DNA from 4 places in the Methylophilus sp. 5 genome. Region 2 is predicted to be linked to each of the others. Evidence: predicted binding sites of a transcription regulator. Region 2 holds the regulator's gene; each other region holds the start of a gene.
What was found. Region 2 encodes sigma-54, which starts transcription at its own class of promoters, with help from an activator protein. Its sites were predicted from a motif close to TGGCACNNTTCCTGCT; they were not measured.

Region 1: the regulator sigma-54 is predicted to act here: its motif matches at 1,246-1,261, upstream of METH5_RS15980 (prepilin-type N-terminal cleavage/methylation domain-containing protein).
Region 3: the regulator sigma-54 is predicted to act here: its motif matches at 3,822-3,837, upstream of METH5_RS0106665 (TorF family putative porin).
Region 4: the regulator sigma-54 is predicted to act here: its motif matches at 1,777-1,792, upstream of glnL (nitrogen regulation protein NR(II)).

The regions. Positions count from the first base shown of each region.
Region 1 covers NZ_KI911560.1:1,763,635-1,769,774, forward strand. The annotation lists gene METH5_RS0108455 (alpha/beta hydrolase) at 1-280, opposite strand, end outside; gene METH5_RS15975 (prepilin-type N-terminal cleavage/methylation domain-containing protein) at 357-710, opposite strand; gene METH5_RS15980 (prepilin-type N-terminal cleavage/methylation domain-containing protein) at 808-1,215, opposite strand; gene METH5_RS0108470 (SRPBCC family protein) at 1,616-2,161, opposite strand; gene METH5_RS0108475 (YncE family protein) at 2,319-3,344, opposite strand; gene METH5_RS0108480 (hypothetical protein) at 3,528-4,250, shown strand; gene METH5_RS0108485 (RNA pyrophosphohydrolase) at 4,402-4,950, shown strand; gene msrA (peptide-methionine (S)-S-oxide reductase MsrA) at 4,952-5,467, opposite strand; gene gap (type I glyceraldehyde-3-phosphate dehydrogenase) at 5,632-6,140, shown strand, end outside.
Region 2 covers NZ_KI911560.1:1,003,308-1,009,447, forward strand. The annotation lists gene METH5_RS0104755 (cation:proton antiporter) at 1-34, opposite strand, end outside; gene METH5_RS0104760 (SIS domain-containing protein) at 265-1,266, shown strand; gene lptC (LPS export ABC transporter periplasmic protein LptC) at 1,293-1,925, shown strand; gene lptA (lipopolysaccharide transport periplasmic protein LptA) at 1,941-2,597, shown strand; gene lptB (LPS export ABC transporter ATP-binding protein) at 2,611-3,357, shown strand; gene METH5_RS0104780 (RNA polymerase factor sigma-54) at 3,364-4,911, shown strand; gene tyrS (tyrosine--tRNA ligase) at 4,957-6,140, opposite strand, start outside.
Region 3 covers NZ_KI911560.1:1,415,254-1,421,393, forward strand. The annotation lists gene METH5_RS0106630 (pilus assembly protein) at 1-226, shown strand, start outside; gene METH5_RS15750 (hypothetical protein) at 537-692, opposite strand; gene METH5_RS0106645 (hypothetical protein) at 928-1,338, shown strand; gene METH5_RS0106650 (DUF1993 family protein) at 1,343-1,846, opposite strand; gene METH5_RS0106655 (YifB family Mg chelatase-like AAA ATPase) at 1,859-3,358, opposite strand; gene METH5_RS0106660 (accessory factor UbiK family protein) at 3,404-3,652, opposite strand; gene METH5_RS0106665 (TorF family putative porin) at 3,910-4,857, shown strand; gene glnK (P-II family nitrogen regulator) at 4,917-5,255, shown strand; gene METH5_RS0106675 (ammonium transporter) at 5,271-6,140, shown strand, end outside.
Region 4 covers NZ_KI911560.1:1,149,742-1,155,881, reverse strand. The annotation lists gene ntrC (nitrogen regulation protein NR(I)) at 1-614, opposite strand, end outside; gene glnL (nitrogen regulation protein NR(II)) at 634-1,734, opposite strand; gene METH5_RS0105475 (DUF4124 domain-containing protein) at 1,844-2,335, opposite strand; gene glnA (type I glutamate--ammonia ligase) at 2,462-3,871, opposite strand; gene METH5_RS0105465 (rhodanese-like domain-containing protein) at 4,224-4,673, shown strand; gene aroE (shikimate dehydrogenase) at 4,704-5,528, shown strand; gene mtgA (monofunctional biosynthetic peptidoglycan transglycosylase) at 5,538-6,140, shown strand, end outside.

The sequences.
Region 1 (6,140 bases), 760 kb from region 2:
TTTCAATCATGGCGTTAATTGTCAGTTGCATGCTATTGATGCCGGCCTCGTCTTGTGGGCTATCTGGCTGCAGGCCAATAATGTCATACCAGGCACGCATCTCGTAACCGTTGTTTAAAGTGACAGGCCGATAAGGCGCATGTGGCAAAATGAATTTAATATGCGGCAAGTTGAGCATCTGCACGACAGGCTCAAAGTCGTGACCGTCGGCGCCAAGGCCGTGCATCCAGATGATGCATGCGTCTTTCGCTTGTGGATGTTTAATGATGCTTTCTAACACTTTATATGCCTAGTTTTATGACCGCTGAAGTTTAGCAAAAAAAGAATGGTTATTCGAGTTGAGGTTAAATTTAAAGTCAGGTCTTGGTACAAAGACCGTTGTTGGTTAGGTCGCAAGTGATTGCTTTTCCAGTGCCTGTTTTTGTTGGAGTAGCTTGCAAACTGGTGGCGATTTGGCTGGGGATTGTTATTTGTTGGCAGGCAGATGCGATGTGTGTAGGCAAATCAGGATGATGGGTAGAAATGGCAATAGAAACAGATTGTGCGTAGTGTTGGGCTTCGGCGAGGCACGCGTTGTCCGCTGCTTCATGAGTGTATTCTTGATAGTTTGGAATAGCGATAGCAGCAAGAATGCCAATAATGGCGATCACAATCATCAACTCAATTAATGTAAAGCCTTGCTGATGAATAAGTGCCTTCTGATTAAGCATTCTTAATCCTATCGGTTCTAAATGAAAGACCCCCTGCTAGGCGCAAGGGGTCTTTAGCGATTTGGCAGGTTGCTAAACCGCAACCAGCAGAGTTCAATTATTTAACAACTGTGCAAGCACCTGCGTTAGACATTAGGCAGGAAACTGTAGCACCAGTCCCGCTTCTAGGCGTAAAGACTAATGCAGCAGCGCTACTGGCGTCGGTTGGTTTGACTGGCGCAGCTGAGCAATTGCTAGTGGCAGTAATTGTGTAATCAGGCACTGTATTGCCTAAAACTAATTGGGCATAAGCACGTTTAGACCAAGCTGTGGCTTCTTCCATACATGCACCATCGTGTGCGGATTCCACGTAGTCTGTATATGCTGGAATCGCCACAGAAGCCAAAATACCGATAATGGCCACAACGATCATCAATTCAATCAGGGTAAAACCTTGTTGTACGTGTTTTTTCATCATGTTTTCCTTTTGAGTCAAGTTTAAAGTGAAATCTACTGTTTCATTCACTGCTTTTCCAACAGTGTTCGCTAACCCTAAAGCAACAGGTGTGCCAGCTTGTTTTTTGTGCGCTTAACTTGTTGAAAAATATGAATTAAAGGGGTTTTATGCTTTATTTCTTCGATTTGAATTTGGCCTGATTTGGCTAGGGTGACAAAATAAGAGATGACGTAAAGTGACAGCCATCGTCAAACTTTGGCAATGCAGGTGATGTTTTTGGTCAGGCGAGAGTGGTGGTGCAGAATGCAAAAAAGGGATTGTGTGGTACACAATCCCTTTATTTGGTGACAGTGTTTAGCTTTTGGCCAAAACTGCATTTGCAAAAACTGTTGTTTACAACGTAAGACTTACCAGAACTTCCACCAGGGTTTACTGTTGCCTTGCGTGCGCTTTCCAGAACCCTGGCTAATTACTTTCCCGATTCGGCGACCTTTTTCAGGCTTTCCAAGCCTGCGTCAAAGTAGTCGTTGACTGCTTTTGTAGCAGCATCGTCATTTTGCTCAGGTTTTGGGATGTTTGAAGAGTCAGCACGGGTGTAGCTGCCTTTAACGGTGACCACTGCTTCGTTGCCGCTGCCGGTCACAGTGATGCTTGGGTAAAAGTTAGACACTTGCAGGGTGCTTTTTTCAATCACGTATTCATACTTTAAACGCATGCCTGCGTCGTCAGCTGAGCGCAGTTTTTCGTACATCACGCCGCCGTTTTTGAGTTTAACGGTACGGTACGTTGCGTCATCACCGTTTTCGTCTTTTTTCTGCTCAATAGTGGTTGATTCAACCCCGGCGTGCCACGCTTGCACATTGCCAAAGTCTTTTAACAATGCCCACACTTTTGCCGGGGCTGCTTTGATGGTCACGGTTTTTTCAAAACGCAACGCAGCTGCGCCGTGCGCGCCAGCGGTGAGCGGGATCAACGGCAATAAAGAAACAGCAATAATGCCTAGAATTTTTTTCATTACATTTCTCCTGATATTTACAGATTTTTAAAACTAAAAGTAAGCGATGCTTGATACAAGTAGGCGGTCTTTGAGTTTTAAAAACAACCCGTGACTTTACCTAAAAAAAAGCTTCTTTGCGACTAATTCATTGGTCATCCCGTGAAAAAAACATATTTTATTTGGCTTGGAGTATAAATTGCCCAAACGACCGGCACAGTTTGGGGCTGGCAATGGTGCCAGTGACCGTGTTGGTATGTGCGTCAATCAGCGACACGGTGTCTGAACCCCAGTTGGCAACCACGACTTGCTGGCTGGCGACGTCGTATTCAATGCCTTCTGGAAACTCACCGACGGCGATGGTTTTTACCGTGTTGCCGTTGCTTAAGTCGATCACCGAAACAGTTTCTGCATGGTTGTTGCTGACATAGGCCCAACGGCTGTCGGGGCTGATGGCGACGCCATAAGGATGTTGCCCGGTTTTGACCGTCTTCGACTGGTAAGTTTCAACATTGAGCAAGGTTAAGGTGTTGCTGACAACGTTGACGACAAACAGTGTGTGGCCATCGGGGCTTAAGGTGAGCGCAAACGGGTGTAGCCCGACCGGGATCTGCGCAATGGTTTTAAGCGTTTTGGTATCCACCACGGTGATGTCGTTGCTGTCGCGGTTGGCAATAAACAGTTTTTTGTTGTCTGCGCTCACCAGTAGGCCAGACGGTGTTTTGCCTGCTTTGAATGTTTTTTGCTTTTCAGGATGCGCGGTGTCGATGGCAACCACCTGCTCACCGCCCCAATCGGCCACATATAAGGTATTTTCGTCGCGACTCAATGCGATACCCACCGCTTGCACGTGCACGGCGATGTCTTGCAGCTTTTGCTGGGTGTTGCTGTTGATGACAGAAACGGTTTGGCTATTGGCATTGCTGATGTAGACGCGCTGCTGTTTGGCCGCAATGGCGACCCCCACCGGGGCTTTGCCCACCGCAATGGTGTGGCTGACTAGCTTTTTATCTATTTCTAGCACTGAGACTGTGTCGCTGCCCTGGTTGGTAATATAAGCCAGGTTGCCGGCATGGGGCTGCAGGCTGTGAGCGACTAATATCAGCCCCAAAAGCATGGCTTGGAATTGTTTAGCTGAATAAATGGTGGGCAAGAAAAACAGGCGCATAGGTGTAAAACGGTTGTGAGAGTGATGGGTTGACATGCCTGTTAATTATATAACCATAAATTTATTGTGGGAATCTGGATATTTATTTGTAAATGTATGAAAAGAAACAAGATATTCGCCTCTGACCCTAACGGACTATTTTATACAACCGGCCGATTGACTTAAAATGGCCATGAAAATTTAACCCGATTAACTTTAATTGAAACCAAGAAAGTCACAATGAAAAAAATATTTGATACTGGTCTTAAATTGCTGCTGTCGTTTGCTATGCTGGCAACGGCGCAAACTGCGTCAGCGTTGACCACAGGCACCGTGGTTGGCAGCAACTTTGTCAACGGTCAATCCAGCTATATCACCACCTTTGCTGATGGTACCACTGCTACGTTTGCTGGTAGCAGCGCATTCAAGCAAAAAAGCCAGGCTGGCATTACTGGCGTGGGTATCGCTGGTGGCAGAACTGATGGCGAAATTGATATTGGTGAAACATTGACCGGCACTTTTTCTAAAGAAGTGATCGTGTCTTCAATCAACCTGGCATTGCTGTTTGACGGCCCAGAGTACAACGATGTTAAAGAAGTGGCAAAAATGCTGGTGAGTTTTGCTGATGGCGGTACAGGTGTTTACTATCTGACAGCGACTGGCGTACATTCTGCTGCATGGACTGGTGAAGGCTCAGTTGTATCAATTGGCAGTGGTGCAGTAGATGGTGGTACAGGCGCTTGGCAGTTAAATAACCCGTTTGGTTTCCGCTCAGTAGACAGCATCGTGTTCACGGCAGCCAAGGGCTACCCTAACTCGCATTGCAAAAACTGTGATAACCAGTCTGACTACACTTTTGTGAACATGACTGTGATTCCAGTACCAGAAGCTGACACCTCTGCCATGATGTTTGCTGGCTTGTTGTTGATGGGCGGTTTGGCTGCACGTCGCATGAAATCCTAATCTTTTCAGGATTAAACTAAAAAAGCTCACGCGATGTGAGCTTTTTTTTTGAACAAAGCAGGCATTGTTTTATGGCAGGCGTATGCTGGTTGTCCTTTCATTAAAGGGCAAAGTGTGAAAAAATTGCAGGAAATATTGAAGGCAGTTTTTTATGTTAGATCGTGATGGATACCGTCCGAACGTTGGGATTGTGCTTTGCAATACACACAACCAGGTGTTTTGGGGCAAGCGTATCAGAGAGCATGCGTGGCAGTTTCCGCAAGGCGGCATCAAATATGGTGAAACGCCTGAGCAAGCCATGTATCGTGAGCTGATGGAAGAGGTGGGTCTCAAGCCTGAGCACGTCAAAATTTTGGGCCGCACCCGCGACTGGTTGCGTTATGAAGTGCCTACCAGCTGGATCAAGCGTGAATGGCGCGGCAGTTACAAAGGGCAAAAGCAAATCTGGTTCTTGTTGCGATTGACCGGGCGTGACTCTGACGTATCGCTGCGCGCGACCGAGCATCCTGAGTTTGATGCCTGGCGCTGGAGCGAGTATTGGGTGCCACTCGAAGATGTGATTGAGTTTAAACGAGAGGTGTATCAACTAGCCCTCAATGAGCTGGCGGCATTTTTGCATCATGCTGGCCGCCGCACTGGTGGCAAGCCACGTAAACCTGCCCAGGCAAGCAAACTGCCGCCTACCGTCACCCCGGAGTAATCTATAACCACACGGCCGCTGCGCGGTCTTGTGGCAAAATCCAGTCTGGCCGCAAGCCATGGCAAGTGTAGCCGTTGGGGTATTTCACTAAGTAATCCTGATGCTCAGGCTCAGCCAGCCAAAAATCACTGGCAGGGGTGATTTCTGTTACCACCTTGCCCGGCCAGATGGCTGTTGCATTCATGTCGGCAATCAGTTGTGCGGCTACTGCTTTTTGTGCCTCGTTTGCATAATAAATGGCAGAGCGGTAAGACGGCCCCAAATCATTACCCTGGCGATTTAAAGTGGTGGGGTCATGAATCTGAAAAAAGAACACCAGTAATTGTCGCAGGCTAATCTGTGTCGCATCAAATTCAACGGCGATCGCCTCGGCGTGGTTACCATGATTACGATAGGTCGCATTGGCAATCTCGCCACCGGTATAGCCCACGCGGGTGTTGCTCACGCCAGGCAGGCGTCGAAACAGGTCTTGCATGCCCCAAAAGCAGCCGCCAGCGAGAATAATGGTGTCTTGCATAGGTTCTCTTTCTATCAGGTTGGATGCTGCATGCAGGCATGCAGCCGTGTTTGAATGACTTTTATTGCTTTGTCGTGTATCAAATCAAACACTTACAATCTGTCCAGTATAGGTGGTTTAGGTTAAAATGCTGAGTTTTAGTTCTAAGCAATGTTGGGGAACATATGTCAGTCAAGGTAGGCATTAACGGGTTTGGACGAATTGGCCGTATGGCGTTGCGTGCGGCGATTGAGCAAGCAGAGTTTAGCAATATCGAAGTCGTGGCCATTAATAGTTCGTATGATGTTGAATACATGATGTATTTGCTCAAGTATGACTCTGTACATGGCCGGTTTAATGCCAAGGTCGAGGCTGACAATGGCGCGCTGGTGGTGAATGGCAAACCTATTCACTTAACAGCGGAGCGTGACCCGAGCAAGATTGACTGGCGTATTGGTGGGGCAGATATCGTGATTGAATCTACCGGCGCTTTTTTGACACAAGACAACTGCCAGCCGCATATTAGTGGCGGCGCGAAAAAAGTGGTGCAATCCGCCCCAGGCAAAGACGACACGCCAATGTTTGTGTTTGGCGTAAACCACACCGAGTATGCAGGTGAAGCGATTATTTCTGCCGCCTCTTGCACCACTAATGGTTTAGCGCCATTGGCCAAGGTATTGCATGATAGTTTCGG
Region 2 (6,140 bases):
ACAGTAATAATAAATGGATCAGGGAATCAAACATGCAAAAATTCTAAAAGCATTAATGTCAGACCGAACAGATGCATGTCGGCCAGCAAACAATCTATTATGACGAATAGTCAGTGATATATTCTAAAACACTTGTGTTTCAGGATGATGCATCCTGCCACAAAACACTCTTTTATGCAAAAAATGTGCCCGTTAATAAAAAATCCGCAAAAAAGATGCGTTTTACTTTCTTGCCGGGGGCGTCACTTGCTATACTAACCCGCCATGAACACAGCAAAATCAGGTGTCCACCTCGTGAAAAGTCCAGACATCGTGACGCGTGCACGAGGCATCCTATTACACGAGGCAGATGAAATCCGCCAGTTGGCAGACCGTATTGGCAGCCAGTTTGAGGCCGCCGTCAGCATGATTCTCGCTTGCCGTGGCCGTGTCGTCGTCACCGGCATGGGTAAATCCGGCCATATCGGCGGCAAAATTGCCGCCACGCTGGCCAGTACCGGCACCCCGGCTTTTTTCATGCATCCAGCAGAAGCAAGCCATGGTGACCTGGGCATGATTACCGCTGAAGATGTCGTCATTGCACTCTCTAACTCTGGTGAGAGCGATGAAATCATCAATATTTTACCGGCCATTCGCCGCATCGGTGCGCGCATTTTAAGCATTACCGGCAGTGACGACTCTACGTTGTCGCGCGAATCTGAAGTGCATTTGAGTGCGGCCGTGAGCCACGAAGCCTGCCCGCTGGGGTTGGCGCCTACCGCCAGCACTACCGCCGCACTGGCGCTGGGGGATGCGTTAGCATTGTGCGTACTCGATTCGCGTGAATTTACCGCTGAAGACTTTGCCCGGTCTCACCCGGGCGGCAACCTGGGTAGGCGATTGCTGGTCAGAATTAAAGATGTCATGCGCACAGGGGATGCCATCCCATGTATCGGCGAGCAGGCCACCGTGCAGGAAGCGATTGCACAAATTTCAAGTAAAGGCATGGGCTTTACGGCGATCGTCGATAATGAGCAACATCCGGTGGGCATTTTCACTGATGGCGATTTGCGCCGCCTGTTTATGCAAGGCGACACCAACGCGCAAACGGCTATTCACACTGTCATGAACAAACAGCCGCGCTTGTTGGGCACGCAACAAATGGCGGTTGAAGCAGTCAACATGATGGAGCAATATAAAATTAACGGGTTTATGGCAGTGAACGAACAACAGCAATTGGTGGGCGCATTTAATATGCATGACTTACTCAAGGCAAAAGTGGTTTAGGCTCGCCGGTGCACTGGAACTCTCGCATGCTTAAACACCCGATTTTATTGCCGATTGCGTTAATGTTATTTTTAGCGCTGCTAACGTTTTGGATCAACCAGACGGTACAGGAGCAGGGCTTGAGCTTGGGCCGGCTGAATCGTCACGACCCTGACTACATGCTATACAACTTTGTCAGCACGCGTACCGATGCCACAGGCAATACCAAATATGTGCTGGCGGCGGCAGAAATGCGCCATTTTCCAGATAATGACTACACCGAATTACAACGCCCGCGCTTCACACAGTTTGGCCAGGGAAAACCATACACACAAATTTATGGCCAGCATGGCAAAGTATCTGCCAATGGTAAACTGGTCGAGTTTAGTAAACAGGTAAAAGTGGTCCGCCAGGCGACGGCAGTCAAGGGTGAAATGCAGTTACAAACCGAGCGTTTGATGCTGGAGCCGGATACAGACGTTGCCCATACCGACTTGCCGGTCACCATCCGCCAACAACCGGCCACCGTGATTACCGGCACCGGCATGCGTTTTGATAACAAGGCGGGCACCATGCAATTATTTAACCGGGTACACGTACATTATGTACGCGCACCTGTCGTCACCAAAGCTGCAAGCCCGGCAGCGCCTGCCAAAGCAGGCAATCACAAGGGTCGTTGATTCTGGAGAAATGAGTTGAACACGCACAAGCCATTATTTTATGCCACCTGCTTGACCTTACTGGCGCTATTACAGTGGTCAAGCAGCGCGCTGGCTGAAGAGTCCGACCGCGACCAGCCAATAGAGCTGGAAGCAGACACGGTGACGGTGAACGATGCCAAAAAAATCAGCATTTACACCGGCAATGTGATTCTCAACCAAGGCTCACTGCAAATTAAAGCAGACAAAATGATTGTGCGTGAAGATCAGGATGGCTTTCAGCACAGTACGTGTACTGGCAACCCGACCACCTTCAAGCAAAAACGCACCGGCAAAAACGAATGGATGCAAGGCAGTGGCCAGCGCATTGAATACAATGCCCGCATGGACAAAGTACAACTCTATACTAACGCATGGGTCAAACGTGGCGAAGATCTGGTCACTGGCGACTACATTAGCTATGACGCCAATGCAGAATATGCCGAAGTCATTGGCGGCACCAAAGCCAATCCCAACGGCACCGCTGGCAGTCGTGTAAAAGCGACCATTCAGCCAAAAAATAAAACCACACCGCCGGTGATTGATAACAAACCAACAACACAGCAAGGGCTGCGCATGAACCGTTCTCTGCAAATTAAAGTAGAACCGGCGCCTAACGACACCAGCAGCGAGCCCGCGAAAGCGCAACCTTAAAGACACCGGCCTTATGCAGACATCCGTTTCACCAGATCAGAACCATTTGCGTGTTAGCCACCTGAAAAAAGCCTATCAGGGGCGCACCGTGGTTAAAAACACCACGCTTGAGCTGCGCAGCGGCGAAGTGATTGGCTTACTGGGCCCAAATGGCGCCGGCAAAACCACCAGCTTTTATATGATTGTGGGCTTAGTCGCGCTGGATGATGGCAGCATTACGCTCAACGGGGCAGACGTGAGCCACGCACCCATGCATGAGCGCGCACGCATGGGCTTGGCCTATCTGCCACAAGAAGCCTCTATTTTTCGCAAAATGACGGTCACTGACAACATTTTGTCCATTCTCGAAACCCGCCCCCATACAGAAGAAGAGCGTGAAGCGCGGCTGGAGTCCTTGCTGGATCAGTTGCATATCCAGCATATTCGCAATAGTCAGGCAGTGAGTTTGTCCGGCGGTGAACGTCGCCGCGTCGAAATCGCCCGTTGCCTGGCGACCGACCCAAAATTCATTTTGCTGGATGAGCCGTTTGCCGGGATTGACCCGATTGCGGTGATTGAGATTCAAAAAATTATCCGCTACCTGAGCAGCCAGAATATCGGTATTTTAATTACAGACCACAACGTACGCGAAACCCTGGATATTTGTGACCGGGCTTATATCGTGAATGAAGGCGCCGTGTTTGCCGCGGGCACGCCCGACGAAATCATTCAAAACGAAGGCGTACGTGAAGTGTATCTGGGCAAGAATTTTAGGCTGTAACCCGTTATGAAGCAAAATCTGCAACTACGTATTTCGCAAAACCTGGCGCTCACCCCGCAGCTGCAACAGTCTATCCGCCTGTTGCAGCTCTCAACACTTGAGTTGAGCCAAGAGCTGGAAACCATCCTGCAGGAAAATCCGCTGCTGGAAATGGCCGACGGTGAAGAAGGCGAGTTTGAAGACAATAGCCCTACCGCGACCGCCGCGGCCGAGCAAGAGCTACCTGATGCAAGCTCGTTTGATGTTGCCACACAGGCGGAAATCACCGCACCCGCAGAAACCTTGCGCGAAGAGTTGCACGACCAACTTGGCGGCAACGAAGGCGAACAAGCCAATCTGAATGAAGAATTTTCACCGCCCGAGTTTGAAGACGACTACGAGGAGTTTGGCAGCACCAGCAATTGGGACGAAGCCGGTCGCAACAATATGGACGATGAAGACGGTGATTTTTCGCGTCAGGATGCCAGCAATACCAGCTTGCGCGAACACTTGATGAACCAGATACAACTGGCGCATTTGTCCAAACGTGACATGGACCTGGTGAAGTTTTTACTCGACGGTATTAATGATAATGGTTACCTGGAACAGGACTTACAAGAAATTGTCGACCTGCTGCCCCCAGAGCTGGAAGTTGAGTTGTTAGAGCTGGAAACCGCCCTTAAATTGATCCAGAACCTGGATCCGATTGGGGTTGGCGCGCGCGACCTGTGCGAATGCCTGCGCCTGCAATTACAAGCGCTCCCAGCAGACACGCCTTATTTGCGCATCGCTATGGCGATTGCCAAAGATCACTTAGCGCTGCTGGCCAACAAAGACTTTGTCAAACTGCGCAAACTGCTCAGTTGCGATGAAACCGCCCTTAAAGGTGCGCAACAACTCATCCGCCAGCAGAACCCCAAGCCTGGCAACGAATTCGCTACCTTTAGTCATGACCACTTTATCCAGCACGATGTGGTAGTCAAAAAAATCAAAGGCATCTGGATGGCGTCACTCAATGATGGCGTGATCCCCAAGCTGCGGATCAATCAATTGTATGCGGACATCCTTAAGCGCAACCGCGATAGTTCCGGCCAATATCTGCAAAGCCAGATGCAAGAAGCCAAATGGATGATTAAAAATATCCAGCAGCGTTTTTCTACGATCTTGCGTGTATCGCAAGCGATTGTAGACCGTCAACGCAACTTTTTTGAGCATGGCGAAATTGCCATGCGCCCCTTGGTATTACGTGAAATTGCCGAAGAGCTAGACTTGCACGAAAGCACCATTTCACGCGTGACGACGCATAAGTATATGCTCACACCGCGCGGGGTGCTGGAGCTTAAATACTTTTTTGGTAGCTCAGTCGCAACCGATGCTGGCGGCTCCTGCTCAGCGACCGCTATTCGCGCCTTAATCAAGCAAATGGTGGCCGAAGAAAATCAGAAAAAACCATTATCGGATAACCAAATTACCGATACGCTGGCGCAACAAGGCATTGTGGTCGCCCGCCGCACCATTGCAAAATATCGCGAGTCGCTGAGTATTCCGCCCGCAAATTTACGCAAGTCGCTGTAAAACAAAAAGGCCGCATCTGCGGCCTTTTTGTTGGTTACGAGTTTGTTATTTAATTGTGATTTTAGCAAACTTGCGCTTACCCACCTGGGCGACCACGGTCACGCCTTTTGCCACTGGCAGATTTTTATCATCCACCTTCACGCTATCCAGCTTTACCCCGCCCTGCTGCACAGCGCGCATGGCTTCACTAGTGCTTTCTACCAAGCCAGCCTGTTTCAGCAATTGGCTGATGCCAATACTGTCACCCTCAATCGTCACCTCTACCTGTGGCACATCATCAGGAATACCGCCTTTGGCGCGGGTTTGAAAATCTTGCCAGGCTTTTTCAGCCGCGGCCTGGCCGTGAAAGCGGGCCACGATTTCTTGCGCAAACCCGACTTTGATATCGCGCGGGTTTTCACCCCCCGCCACTTGCGCTTTCCACTGGGCAACAGTATCTAATGAAGCGAACGACAACAAATCAATATAACGCCACATCAATGCATCAGAAATAGACATGATTTTGGCAAAAATAGTCTCGGGCGCCTCGCTAATACCAATATAGTTACCCAGCGACTTGGACATTTTATTCACGCCATCCAGGCCCTCCAGCAACGGCATCATCAACACACATTGTTGTGACTGCCCAGCCTGTTTTTGCAGCTCACGGCCCATTAGCAGGTTAAATTTCTGGTCGGTGCCGCCCAATTCCAAATCTGCCCGCAATGCCACTGAATCATAGCCTTGCAACAAGGGATACAAGAACTCGTGAATTGCAATCGGCTGGTTGCCTTTAAAGCGCTTGGAGAAGTCATCACGCTCCAGCATGCGCGCCACTGTATGGCTGGCAGCTAACTTGATCATACCGGCCGCCCCCAGGTCACTTAACCATGCCGAGTTAAACACAATCTCGGTTTTGGCCGGGTCTAAAATCTTAAACACCTGCTCGGAGTAAGTGTCGGCATTGGCTTTCACCTGCTCAACCGTTAACGGCGGGCGCGTCGTACTCTTACCGGTCGGATCACCAATCATGCCGGTAAAGTCACCAATCAGAAACAAAATCTGGTGACCCAGATCCTGCAACTGGCGCAATTTATTAATCAGCACAGTGTGGCCCAGGTGCAAGTCTGGCGCAGTTGGGTCAAAGCCCGCTTTAACGCGCAGCGGTTTGCCGGTTTTCAGCTTTTCAATCAGCTCTTGCTCGATCAACAGCTCATCGGCACCACGCTTGATAATGGCCAGTGCATTTG
Region 3 (6,140 bases), 410 kb from region 2:
GTCTGAGCGCATGACTACGCCAGCAGTGGGCTTCAATATTGTGTATGACGGCAATGGCGTACCACATGTGGTGGTGACTGGCAGTAACGATCCCACACCGCAGCAACTAAGTTTGGATGACCAGGTTTTTGGGCTCTCGGCGACGAGCCGGTCGACCGAAATCTTCAAACAAAAAACCAATGGTAGCTTTGGCACCAAGCAAAGCTGGCATGAGTTGATACAGTAATCAGACCATTAAAAAAGCCCCGGTATCGGGGCTTTTTTACTCTGTGCGATTTATTTCACTTTGATTGCGAATACGTACAAAATCAGGCAGATCGCTACAACAACGCCAATCAGAGCATAGATGCCTACCGCGCCTAAAAACATGGTTGCCTCCTGTGATATGGTGATGATCAAGGGTTTATTTTAGGCAAACACTGGGGCAGTGTCTAGGCATGCTCAAAGCAGGTGCTTTGAGCAAGGGCGTGTGAAGCGAATGACGGGTGGCATTAGTACAACAAGCCGCGGCTAGCCGCCGGGCGTGAGCGCTGTGGCTAGACTACTTCGAGTGAGAGTTCTGCAGGTTTGTAAATGGCCTGAATATTGTTGTCAGCCACAATGTCTTCCGCCAAGTACATAATGTCTTGTGCGGTCATTAGCTCAGGCATGCTGGCGGTGTAGGTCAGTGGCTCATCTTGCCATTCGCTCATGATTCTTCCTTTATTTGTTTGCGTATATAACTGTATTAACGTCATGTTTATTCCTTTCTTAAGCTGTGCATTCCTGTTTATGGCGGCGATGGGCATCGCCATTGATTAAAACTATGTTAACCAGTCTGTGTGACGCTTTAATGAAGTGAATACACTTTTTAGATGACAATGACCTTGCTATTCATCGGGCATGAAATGGCGCACAATAAAGGCACTTGACGCGAGGGTGTGGCTGATGAAAATGGCAAAAGTGTTGGCTGTGCTGGGGGTGTTATTCGTGGCGTATGCGGGTTTCTGGTATTGGCAATCACTGGCAGAAGTCGCGCCTGCCATGCGCCAGAGCGATGTTGCGCAGGCGGCGAATCAGTGTGATTTGATTGCCAGCAAAGCGGCCGCCGGGTTGCCCGAGGCCTTGCCGTTTCAGCAACTGGAAAAAGCAGCCAGGCAGTCGCGCGTGCTAGAGCGCTGCATGCAAGATAGAGGCTATCAAGAGAACCCTGCCTGGGTCGCAGCCGCCACTAAAGCAGCACAACGCCTGTCACATGAACAGAGTATTTCTGCGGCTGAGGCTTATGAAACGCTGCGCCGACAAGCCATGTTGCAAGCCGAGCCGGGTGCTGTCGGCTATTGGCGCAAGCAGGGTTGAGTCGTTAGCGCTTTTGGCCGAGATAGTCGGTTTTACCTAATGGCACACCCAGATGGCGCAAAATGTTATAGGCCGTGGTGGTGTGAAAGTAAACATTGGGCATGACCCATTTTTCCAGGTAATCCAGCCCGCTAAAGGTTAAATCCACTTTACGAATCGTCAGCACAACTTCTTTGCCCTCAGCGCCTTCAAGCTGTGCGGGCTGAATCTGCGACAGAAAGTCTATGGTTTTATCAATTCTGGCGTAGAGCATATCAAAGCTGGTTTCATCGTCGGCATATTGGGGGATCTCCAGCCCGGCCAGTCTTGCGCCTGCGCCTTTGCTCATATCGCTCACCAGTTGCACTTGTTTGATGAGCGGGTACATATCGACTGACAAACGGCTGTTGAGTAGCACCTCAGGCGCCACTTTTTTCTGCTCTGCGTATAGCTCACCTTGTTGCAAAATGTGTTTCAGGTTTTGCAACGTGCGCAGCAGTGGCGCGATACTGACATCATATAAATGCATGGCATGAGCCTCTTAATAGTCATAACGCCGATATTGTAACGCTTCTGCAATGTGTGCATCGCTAATGTGTGTTACCCCGGCCAGGTCGGCAATGGTTCTGCCGACTTTGAGAATACGGTGATAGCTGCGGGCCGAGAGTGAGAATTTGTGCATGGCGGTTTGCAGTAGCTGGCTGGCCTGCTCGCCAAGTTGGCACACATGGGCAATCTCCAGCGGTCCTAGCGTGGCGTTGGGTTTGTGCTGGCGGTGCATTTGCCGGTCTCGCGCCAGCATCACCCGCGCTCGCATGCTGGCACTACTTTCACTGGGCTGGTGATGGCTTAACTCCTCAGGCTTGAGCGCGGGGACGTCGATATTCATGTCGATTCGGTCTAGTAGCGGGCCAGATAGCTTGTTTTTATAACGCAATATTTGTTCTGGCGTACAGCGACAGCGCTGGTTGTAATGGCCAAAATAGCCGCATGGGCATGGGTTCATGGCCGCAATGAGCTGAAATTGTGCCGGAAAAGTGGCTTGCCTGGCGGCGCGTGAGATAGTGATGCTGCCGTTTTCAAGAGGTTCGCGCAGTACCTCCAGCACTTTACGGTCAAATTCTGGCAGCTCATCTAAAAATAGCACGCCATGATGCGCGAGGCTGATTTCGCCAGGCCGTGGTACGCTGCCGCCACCAACCAGTGCCACTGCGGAGGCAGTATGGTGCGGCGCCCGAAACGGACGCTTCTTCCAGGCCGTCGCCGGAAACTGCCCGGTCAGTGACAAAATCGCAGCACTTTCGAGTGCTTCTTGCGTGGTCATGGCAGGCAATATGCTGACAAAACGTTGCGCCAGCATGCTTTTGCCGGTGCCGGGCGGGCCGCTCATCAATAAGCTATGTTGGCCCGCGGCCGCGATCTCCAAGGCGCGTTTGGCCCGTAGTTGGCCTTTCACTTCCTGATAGTCCGGCAATTCAGTGCGTTCAATCGGCATCACCAAGGGGTGCTGCGGCAATGCTTGTTTGTCAGACAAGTGCGCGCATACCTCAAGCAGACTGTTTGCTGCAAAAATGGTGCAGCCTTCGACCAGGCTGGCCTCAAATGCACTTTCTTGGGGCAAAATAGCCGCTCGCGTACTGGTTGTGTCTTGAAGTAGATGATATGTCATCGCCAGCGCGCCACGGATCGGCCGTAATGCGCCTGTGAGTGCTAATTCACCGGCAATAACGTAGTTCGCAAGCTGCTGCTTGGGCAGTTGGCCAGATGCGGCCAGAATGCCGAGCGCAATTGGCAGGTCGTAGCGCCCACCTTCTTTGGGCAAGTCTGCTGGCGCAAGGTTGACTGTTATGCGACGGGCAGGAAACTCAAATTGCGCGGTCTGTATCGCAGCGCGCACGCGGTCCTTGCTTTCTTTGACCTCAGTTTCTGGCAGGCCAACGATGGTAAAGCTCGGCAGGCCATTGGCCAGATGCACCTCTACCACTACTTCTGGCGCGTCCATGCCACTTAATGCACGACTATATAGTACCGCCAGACTCATTGCGCACCCTTAAACATCAGAATGCTAACAATTGTAAATTAATTTTTACTTTTTAGCTGCGTGCGCCTGTTCCAGCTGGCTGATTTTTTCTTCCAGTGCTTGCAATTGCTGCTGGGTGCGTGCCAGTAGTGCCGATTGAATATCGAATTCTTCGCGCGAAACAAGTTCCATTTTGGTGAGCGCGCCCTGAAATAGTGCATGCAAGTTGGTTTCTAGCTCTGAAATGGGGCTTGATTCCACTAGTTGTTTGATTTTTAAAGATAATTCTTGAATTTTTTCATTGGTAAATAGCATGATGATGGCTCCTTTGCACAATATTTTAGCATGTATGGCGGCGTTAAAAATATAATTACCTAAATATATAAACTTAATAACTAATTAAAAACATATTGTTATAAAGTTATTATAATAATTTAGATTATATTTATATTTTAAATATATGATTTAATTGGTTTATGTAGATTGGCACGTGCCTTGCTTTGTGGTTAATGTTGTTTCATTCTCGTTTACAACAATTCGATCAAAGATTTTCACAGAGAGAGGACTCATAAATGCGTCAATCTATTTTGCTCACAGCAGTTTTGGGTGCATTATCTTTTGCACAAGTTTCATACGCAGCCGAAGAGGCTAAAGAAGAAGCTAAATCCGACTGGACTGCGACTGGTAACGTTTCTTTTGTATCAGATTACTACTCACGTGGTATTTCTCAATCATGGCACAAGCCAACCGCACAAGGCGGTATGGATATTACGCATTCCAGCGGTTTCTACGCGGGTGTGTGGGGTTCGGGCGTGTCACCAAACACCTATCCTGATTCAACGACTGAAATCGACATCTATGGCGGTTACAACGGTAGCGTGCCAGGGATTGAAGGTTTGGGCTGGTCTGCTGGCCTGTATGGTTACCTGTATCCAGGTGGCTCTTGGAAAAAATACCGGGCTTCAAATGCGGTTAACCCAAATGATGTATTGACACCTAAAGGTGGTAGTTGGGACACTTATGAAGCTAACGTTGGTTTATCTTATGGCTGGTTAAGCGGTAAACTGTCCTATACCTTGACTGACTGGTGGGGCGCGGATAAATCTACAGGTTGGGATGGCAGCACTAAGGGCTCAACTTACTTTGAGTTAAACGCGGCTTATCCATTGCCATGGTGGGAGTTGACATTAGTTGCTCACGTTGGTCGTTTGAATGTGGCTGGTAAACTGGACAAGTCATTTAGTCCAGATGGTGGTTTAAACTTACCAAGTACTTCCATTTCTGGAGCTACTAACCCAGATTACACAGACTGGAAGATTGGCTTGAGCAAGGCATTCAAAATTGGTGCTACCGAAGGTTGGAACGCCGGTGTGTACTGGGTTGAGTCAGACAACTCCCGCTACTGGGGTGAAAATGGCTATGGTGGTACAAGCTTTAACGGTAAAGGTACCAGCACAAAAGCTCAAAGTAAAAACCTGAATGATGGTCGTTTGGTATTAACCGTCGGTCGTACATTCTAATAAGCAAGTTTAGATCTGGCGGGCATTGTGCCCGCCAGAATTAATAACGGGAGAAGCAAATGAAATTTGTATCCGCAATAATCAAGCCATTTAAGCTTGATGAAGTGCGTGAGGCTTTGTCCAATATTGGCGTACAAGGCATCACAGTCACTGAGGTCAAAGGGTTTGGCCGTCAAAAGGGGCATACCGAGTTATATCGTGGGGCAGAATATGTCGTGGATTTTTTGCCTAAAGTAAAGCTTGAAGTCGCCATTAAGGATGACATGCTTGATCAGGTCGTTGATGCGATCGAAAAAGCAGCAGCAACGGGCAAAATCGGTGATGGCAAAGTATTTGTCTTCGATCTGGAACAAGTTTACCGCATACGTACCGGCGAAACCGGTCCGGATGCGCTCTAAGAAAGGGCTTCAGCTATGAAGAAAATTCTTTCCATGTTGTCACTGGTCGCTTTGATCGGCCTGGCAGCAACCCCAGTCAGTTATGCTGAAGAAACTGTGACAGAAACAATCACAGTACAAGAAACAGTCACCCCTGATGCAGCACCCGCGGCCGAAGCGCCTGCTGCAGAAGCTGCACCTGCCGCCGCTGAGGCTGCGCCAACACTGGACGTGGGTAACACCGCATTCATGATTATTGCCACTGTGCTGGTGATTTTGATGACTATCCCTGGTCTGGCTTTGTTCTATGGTGGTTTGGTGCGTCAGAAAAACATGCTTTCTGTGTTGATGCAAGTGTTTGTGGTGTTCTCTCTGGTGTCTGTGCTGTGGGCGGCTTATGGCTACAGTATGGCGTTCAGCGAGGGTAATGCCATTGTTGGTGGCTTGAGCAAAGCATTTTTGTCAGGCATTACAACAGACAGCTTGACTGGCACAATTCCTGAGTATGTCTTCCTGACCTTCCAGATGATTTTTGCTGCGCTGACTCCGGCACTGATCGTTGGTGGCTTTGCAGAGCGTATGAAGTTCTCTGCTGTATTGTTGTTTACAGCGTTGTGGGTGACTTTTGCTTACGTACCAATGGCACACATGGTATGGGGCGGTGGCTACCTGGCTGAGCTGGGCGCTAAAGACTTCGCCGGTGGTACTGTGGTGCACATCAATGCTGGTGTGGCTGCGCTGGTGGGTGCTTTGCTGTTAGGCAAACGTATCGGTTACGGTAAAGAAGCGATGCCTCCGCACAATCTGGTGATGACCATGATTGGTGCTTCATTGTTGTGGGTGGGTTGGTTCGGCTTCAACGTAGGTAGCGAGCTGGCTGCAGATGCAACAGCAGGTATGGTGTTG
Region 4 (6,140 bases), 150 kb from region 2:
TCAGATTCTAATAAATCTTTAGGAATAGCTGCGGTGTTAATGGCAATAAATGGCTTGTCTGCACGCGGGCTATGTCTGTGCAATGCGCTGGCGACCAGCTCTTTGCCACTACCTGACTCGCCATTGATGAGCACTGTTGAATGCGAGCGGCTGAGACGGCCAATCGCACGAAAAACCTCTTGCATGGCAGGTGCCTGACCAATAATTTCTGGTGACGGGCCTGACTCTTCAACGGCTTCTACCGATTGGCGCATGCTTTCTTCAACCGCGCGTTTGATGATCTCAATCGCCTGATCGACATCAAACGGTTTAGCCAGGTACTCAAAAGCGCCGCCCTGAAAAGCGGCTACGGCGCTTTCAAGATCAGAGTAAGCTGTCATGATAATGACGGGGATGTCTGGAAAACGTTGTTTGACCTCTGACAGAAAATCGAGCCCTGAACCGTTAGGCATGCGAATATCGCTGACGATGACTTGCGGTTGCTCGCGGTTTAATGCATTGAGGGCTTCGGCAGGTGACGAGAATGTTTTGAAATCAAAGTCAGTGCGTGCCAGTGCCTTTTCAAACACCCAGCGGATGGATTTGTCGTCGTCTAAGATCCAGATTGGCTTCATAGCTATTTCTCGTAAATTATTATGCTGATGATTTTAATTGCGTACTCTCGATGGGTAGCAATATATGAAAAATGGTTTTACCTGGCTGTGAATCGCAATCTATCATGCCATGGTGTTGTGTAATAAAGGTTTGTGCCAGCGCAAGCCCCAAGCCTGTGCCGCCTTCGCGGCCAGAGACCAGCGGGTAAAAAATACGCTCTTTAATACCTGCCGGAATGCCAGGGCCGTTATCAATAATCTCCAGATGGATACCAACCCGGTAGCGTTTTCTGGCCAGTGTAATTTGCCGCTCGGCCCGGGTGCGAAAGGTAATGCTCGCACTCTCTGTCTGATTTTGCTGCATGGCCTGTGCCGCGTTACGCGCTATGTTGAGCACGGCCTGAATCAACTTTTCGCGGTCACCAATGAGCTCTGGCAGGCTGGTGTCGTAATCTCGAATGACGCGAATATGATTGGGTGACTCCGCCAATAACAAGCTGCGCACGCGCTCTAGTACCTCGTGAATGTTAGTCGGCTCGTATTTAGGCACGCGGTGCGGTGCCAGCAACCTGTCCATCAAGCTGTGCAAGCGATCAGCTTCTTTAATGATGACTTGGGTGTATTCTTTCAGGCTTGGTTGCGGTAGCTCAAACTCAAGCAATTGGGCTGCGCCACGCAAACCGCCTAAGGGGTTACGGATTTCATGGGCCAGGTTGCGTAATAGCTCAGAGTTGGCTTGTTGCTGAATCAGCATGCGCTCTTCACGCGCGATACGTAACTGCTGATCCATCTGTACAAACTCCAGAATCAGCATGTCTTCTGGCGCTTGGTTAAATGTGGTCGAAATCGGTGTCACCGTGCAGGTCACGGCCGTAGTATGGCCACGTTGTGTGGTCAGTATGAACTCATGCTCACGATAAGGGCTTTGCGTTTGAATGGCATTGGTGACTGCCATTTGTAAAATCTCGCAATTCACGAACACATCATGAATATGTACGCCGTGGATTTGGTTGGCGCTGAACGCGAACAGAATCTCTGCGCTCGAGTTGGCATAGGTCACTTCCAGTTGGTTATTGAGCAGAATCACTGCGGTGGCAATGTGCTCTAAACCGCTAAACCCGGTGGGAGATTTTTGAACCATATCCTAAGCTTGTTAAAAAGAGTGAATCACGCCCTGTTTTAAAGCAAAAGCCAAGCCAGTTCTAACTTGGTTGCCAAAAATGGTTTAAAGCATTCCCAAAATGGTGCGTTTAAAGATTGAGTTCTTTGTTGAGTAGTTCAATGTTGCGCTCATGCGCCTGAATTTCAGCTTCGATTAAATGCAGTTTTTCATCATATTTGGCGACGTTTCTAAACGTTTTACCGTTGGCACCTTTATAGACCTCAGGGGTGTTTTGTGCGTCTTCATATAACTGTTTAGCGTTCTCAAGTGCTTGTTTTTCTTGAGATAATTCACTCATTAGCAATTCACGTCGCTTTTGGTCGCGCTGGTTCTGTGTCTGGTTATCCACTTTAGGAAAGTTAGCCGGAGAAGGTGTTTTTGCGCTGGATCTTTTTTCACGCGCAACGGGCGGTGGCTCTGCAGATTTAGGGCCGCTGATCACCAACTCAGACTTGCTATTACCTTCTGGCTTTATGTTGGTGTAGGTAGTCACACCATTGCTGTCGGTATATTTATAAATATCCGCCAGAGCGTTGTTTGAGACCAGTACAAAAGCAACAATGTAAAAAAGTCTTTTCATGGCAATAGTTTAGAGTAGATTGTTGAGGTTATCAACGTGTGTTTGCGGCAAAAGGTTGACGATGCCAAGTGGGCATAAAAAAACAGGGCAGCCTGAGCTGCCCTGTTTTGGTGCGTTCTCTTGCGATTAGCAGGAGTAGTACAAACCAAACTCAACAGGGTGTGGTGTTTGACGCAATTTAGTGACTTCTTCCATTTTCAATGCGATATAAGCATCAATCCAGTCATCTGAGAAAACGCCACCGCGGGTCAAGAACTCGCGGTCTTTGTCCAGATACTCAAGCGCTTGCTCTAATGATGAACACACGGTTGGGATCAATGCATCTTCTTCTGGAGGCAGATGGTACAAGTCTTTAGTGGCTGGTTCACCTGGGTGAATTTTGTTTTGAACGCCATCAAGACCGGCCATCAGCAAGGCGGAGAACGCTAGGTAAGGGTTGGCAATCGGGTCTGGAAAACGCGCTTCAACACGGCGTGCTTTATCTGAGTGCACAAACGGAATACGAATAGCAGCAGAACGGTTTTTGGCAGAGTAAGCCAGTTTTACCGGTGCTTCGTAATGTGGCACCAGGCGCTTGTATGAGTTAGTGCCTGGGTTGGTGATCGCGTTTAATGCGCGTGCATGCTTGATGATACCGCCGATGTAGTACAGGGCGAAATCGCTCAGGCCAGCATAGCCGTTGCCAGCAAACAGGTTTTTGCCATCTTTCCATACAGATTGGTGCACGTGCATACCAGAACCGTTATCGCCAAACATTGGTTTAGGCATAAAGGTGGCTGTTTTGCCGTAAGCATGGGCTGTATTTGTGACAACGTATTTCAGGATTTGCGTCCAGTCAGCACGTTGTACCAATGTTGCAAATTTGGTACCAATTTCACATTGACCGGCAGTTGCCACTTCATGGTGATGCACTTCAACTGGTACGCCCAGCTCTTCCAGGGTAATCACCATGGCAGAACGGATGTCGTGCAATGAATCGACTGGAGGTACTGGGAAGTAGCCACCTTTAACACCTGGACGATGGCCTGTGTTGCCGCCTTCGAATTTTTCACCTGATGACCAAGCGGCTTCTTCGGAGTTAATTTTAACGAAACTACCACCCATGGTGGCATCCCATTGCACGCTGTCAAAAATGAAGAACTCTGGTTCTGGACCAAAGTACGCTGTGTCGCCCAGGCCGCTAGACTTCAAGTAAGCTTCTGCGCGCTTGGCCAGGCTACGTGGGTCACGGTCATAGCCTTTACCATCTGTAGGATCCACAACATCACAGGTGAGGACTAATGTTGGCTCGTCAAAAAATGGGTCAATGAATGCACTGCTTGCATCAGGCATCAGTTGCATGTCAGACGCCTGAATGCCTTTCCAGCCTGCGATAGATGAGCCGTCAAACGCATGGCCTTCAGTAAATTTATCTTCGTCGAAGTGAGACACTGGCACGGTCACGTGCTGCTCTTTACCTCTGGTGTCGGTAAAACGGAAATCAACAAATTTGATGTCGTTTTCCGCAACCAATTTCATTACATTAGCAACAGACATTACATTCTCCTCAATGATCAAGCTCAAACAGTGATTCAAGTTACGCACGTCAAAAAGGGATATGTTGCGGATGTCCCAGAACGTGCGCAAGGTAAAAACGATGGATTATTTGAATTCAGTTGAATGACTGAATCCACTAAAACTCAATGTGTAATATTAGCAGGAAGCATGCCACCCCAAAATAACCATTTTGCATGCTTATGGGGTATCTTACATAAAATTGTAAAATCGACATGCACTTTTAAGGTGCGACGCAACAAATTGTGCACCAATATGATGCATTGTGATTTTGGTCAGCTTTCGCAGGTATACTCGCCCTGTCAATACAGGTGATTAAGAGCGAAGGTGTGATTTGAACAGCGTCGAAAATATTTTAAATTTAGCGCATACGCGCGCCGCACAAACCGGATTGTCTTATGCCGGTGCCGTGACGCCGCAAGAGGCCTATGCGTTGATTAGCCAGGATAGTGATGCGGTACTAGTGGATGTGCGTTCGCGCGCAGAGTTAGAGCTGGTAGGGCGTGTGCCGCAAGCGACAGCGATAGAATGGGCATTTTACCCCGGCATGGTGGCCAATGCCGAATTTGCCGCGCAATTGCAGGCGCAAGTTGATAAATCACGCACGGTGGTTTTTATGTGCCGCACCGGCGGGCGCAGCCACAATGCAGCCTTGTTGGCGCAGCAGTTGGGTTATAGCCATGCTTACAACATGATTGAAGGCTTTGAAGGCGAGGCGAACCAGCTTAAGCAGCGGACGCTGATTAACGGCTGGAAGCATGCTGGATTGCCTTGGACTAACTAACCAATTAGACGAATTGAAGTTTCGCCGCGTATGACCGCAAAAAAATATGCAGTGATTGGTCATCCAATCGAACATAGTAAATCGCCACTGATTCATCAGGCGTTTGCCCAGCAGTTTAATCTATCTATTGTGTATGAAAAGGTGCTGGCGCCGCTGGATGGCTTTATGGCCACGGTTAAGCGCTTGCAGGCTGAAGGATTTCTAGGCGCAAATGTAACGGTGCCGTTTAAATTTGAAGCGTTTGATGCCAGCCAGGCCTTGTCCGCCCGTGCGCAGGCAGCGGGCGCGGTGAACACCTTAAGTTTTCAATCTTCGCAGCTGGTGGGTGACAACACGGATGGTTGCGGCCTGGTCAATGATATTCTCAAGCATCAGCATACCGCGTTGGCCGGGAAAAAAGTTTTATTGCTGGGCGCTGGCGGTGCCGCACAAGGGGTGATGCTGCCTTTGCTCGAGCAACAGCCGTTACAGCTGACGGTTGCCAATCGTAGCCTGGATAAGGCGCAAGCCATGGCGGACAGGTTTGCCGCAGACGCCGAGCGTAGCCGGACAGTATTGCAGGTGCACACATTTGCGGATTTATCTCAAACGTATGATGTGGTGATTAATGCGACATCGGCCGGATTAACCGAGAGTAAGCTCGCTATCCCGGCTGTGGTGTTTAAGCCCGGCATGCTGGCCTATGACATGATGTATGGCCGCGAAACGCCGTTTATGCAGCAGGCGCGCGCCGCAGGGGCGCAAGTGGCAGATGGTTTGGGTATGCTGGTAGAGCAAGCCGCCGAAGCATTTTCTCTCTGGCATGGTGTGCGCCCCGAAACGGCACCAGTCATCCAGTCTTTTCGTCAGTCCTAGATTTTTGCCATGAAACAAGCCATTAAGCTTTTTTTTGGCCTCTTGCTGCTGTGGGTCTGCTTGTATCAGCTGTGGGTGTTATTGCACATTTTGTGGTGGGTAGAGCATAACCCTGAGTCGACCGCTTTTATGGCAGCCCGGCTGGAAGTGATGCAAGAAAGCCACCCCGATGCCAAGCTGCAACAGCAGTGGGTGCCGTATGCGCGTATCAGCAGCCATTTAAAGCGCGCCGTGATTGCCGCCGAAGACAGCAAGTTTGTGGACCACCAGGGGTTTGACTGGGTGGGCATAGAAACCGCGTTTGAAAAAAACCTCAAAAAGGGCAAAATTGTGGCGGGCGGCTCTACCATCAGCCAGCAGTTGGCCAAGAATTTATTTTTATCCGGGCATCGTACGCCATGGCGTAAAGCGCAAGAGGCGGTGATTACGTTTATGCTGGAAAAACTACTCAGCAAGCGCCGTATTTTGGAAATTTATCTCAATGTAATCGAATGGGGCGATGGTGTGTTTGGCGCCGAAGCCGCTGCCCGCCATTACTTTCATGGCAATGCCAGGTCACTAGGGCCTGCGCAGGCGGCCAGGCTGGCGGCCATGATTCCTAATCCACGCTTT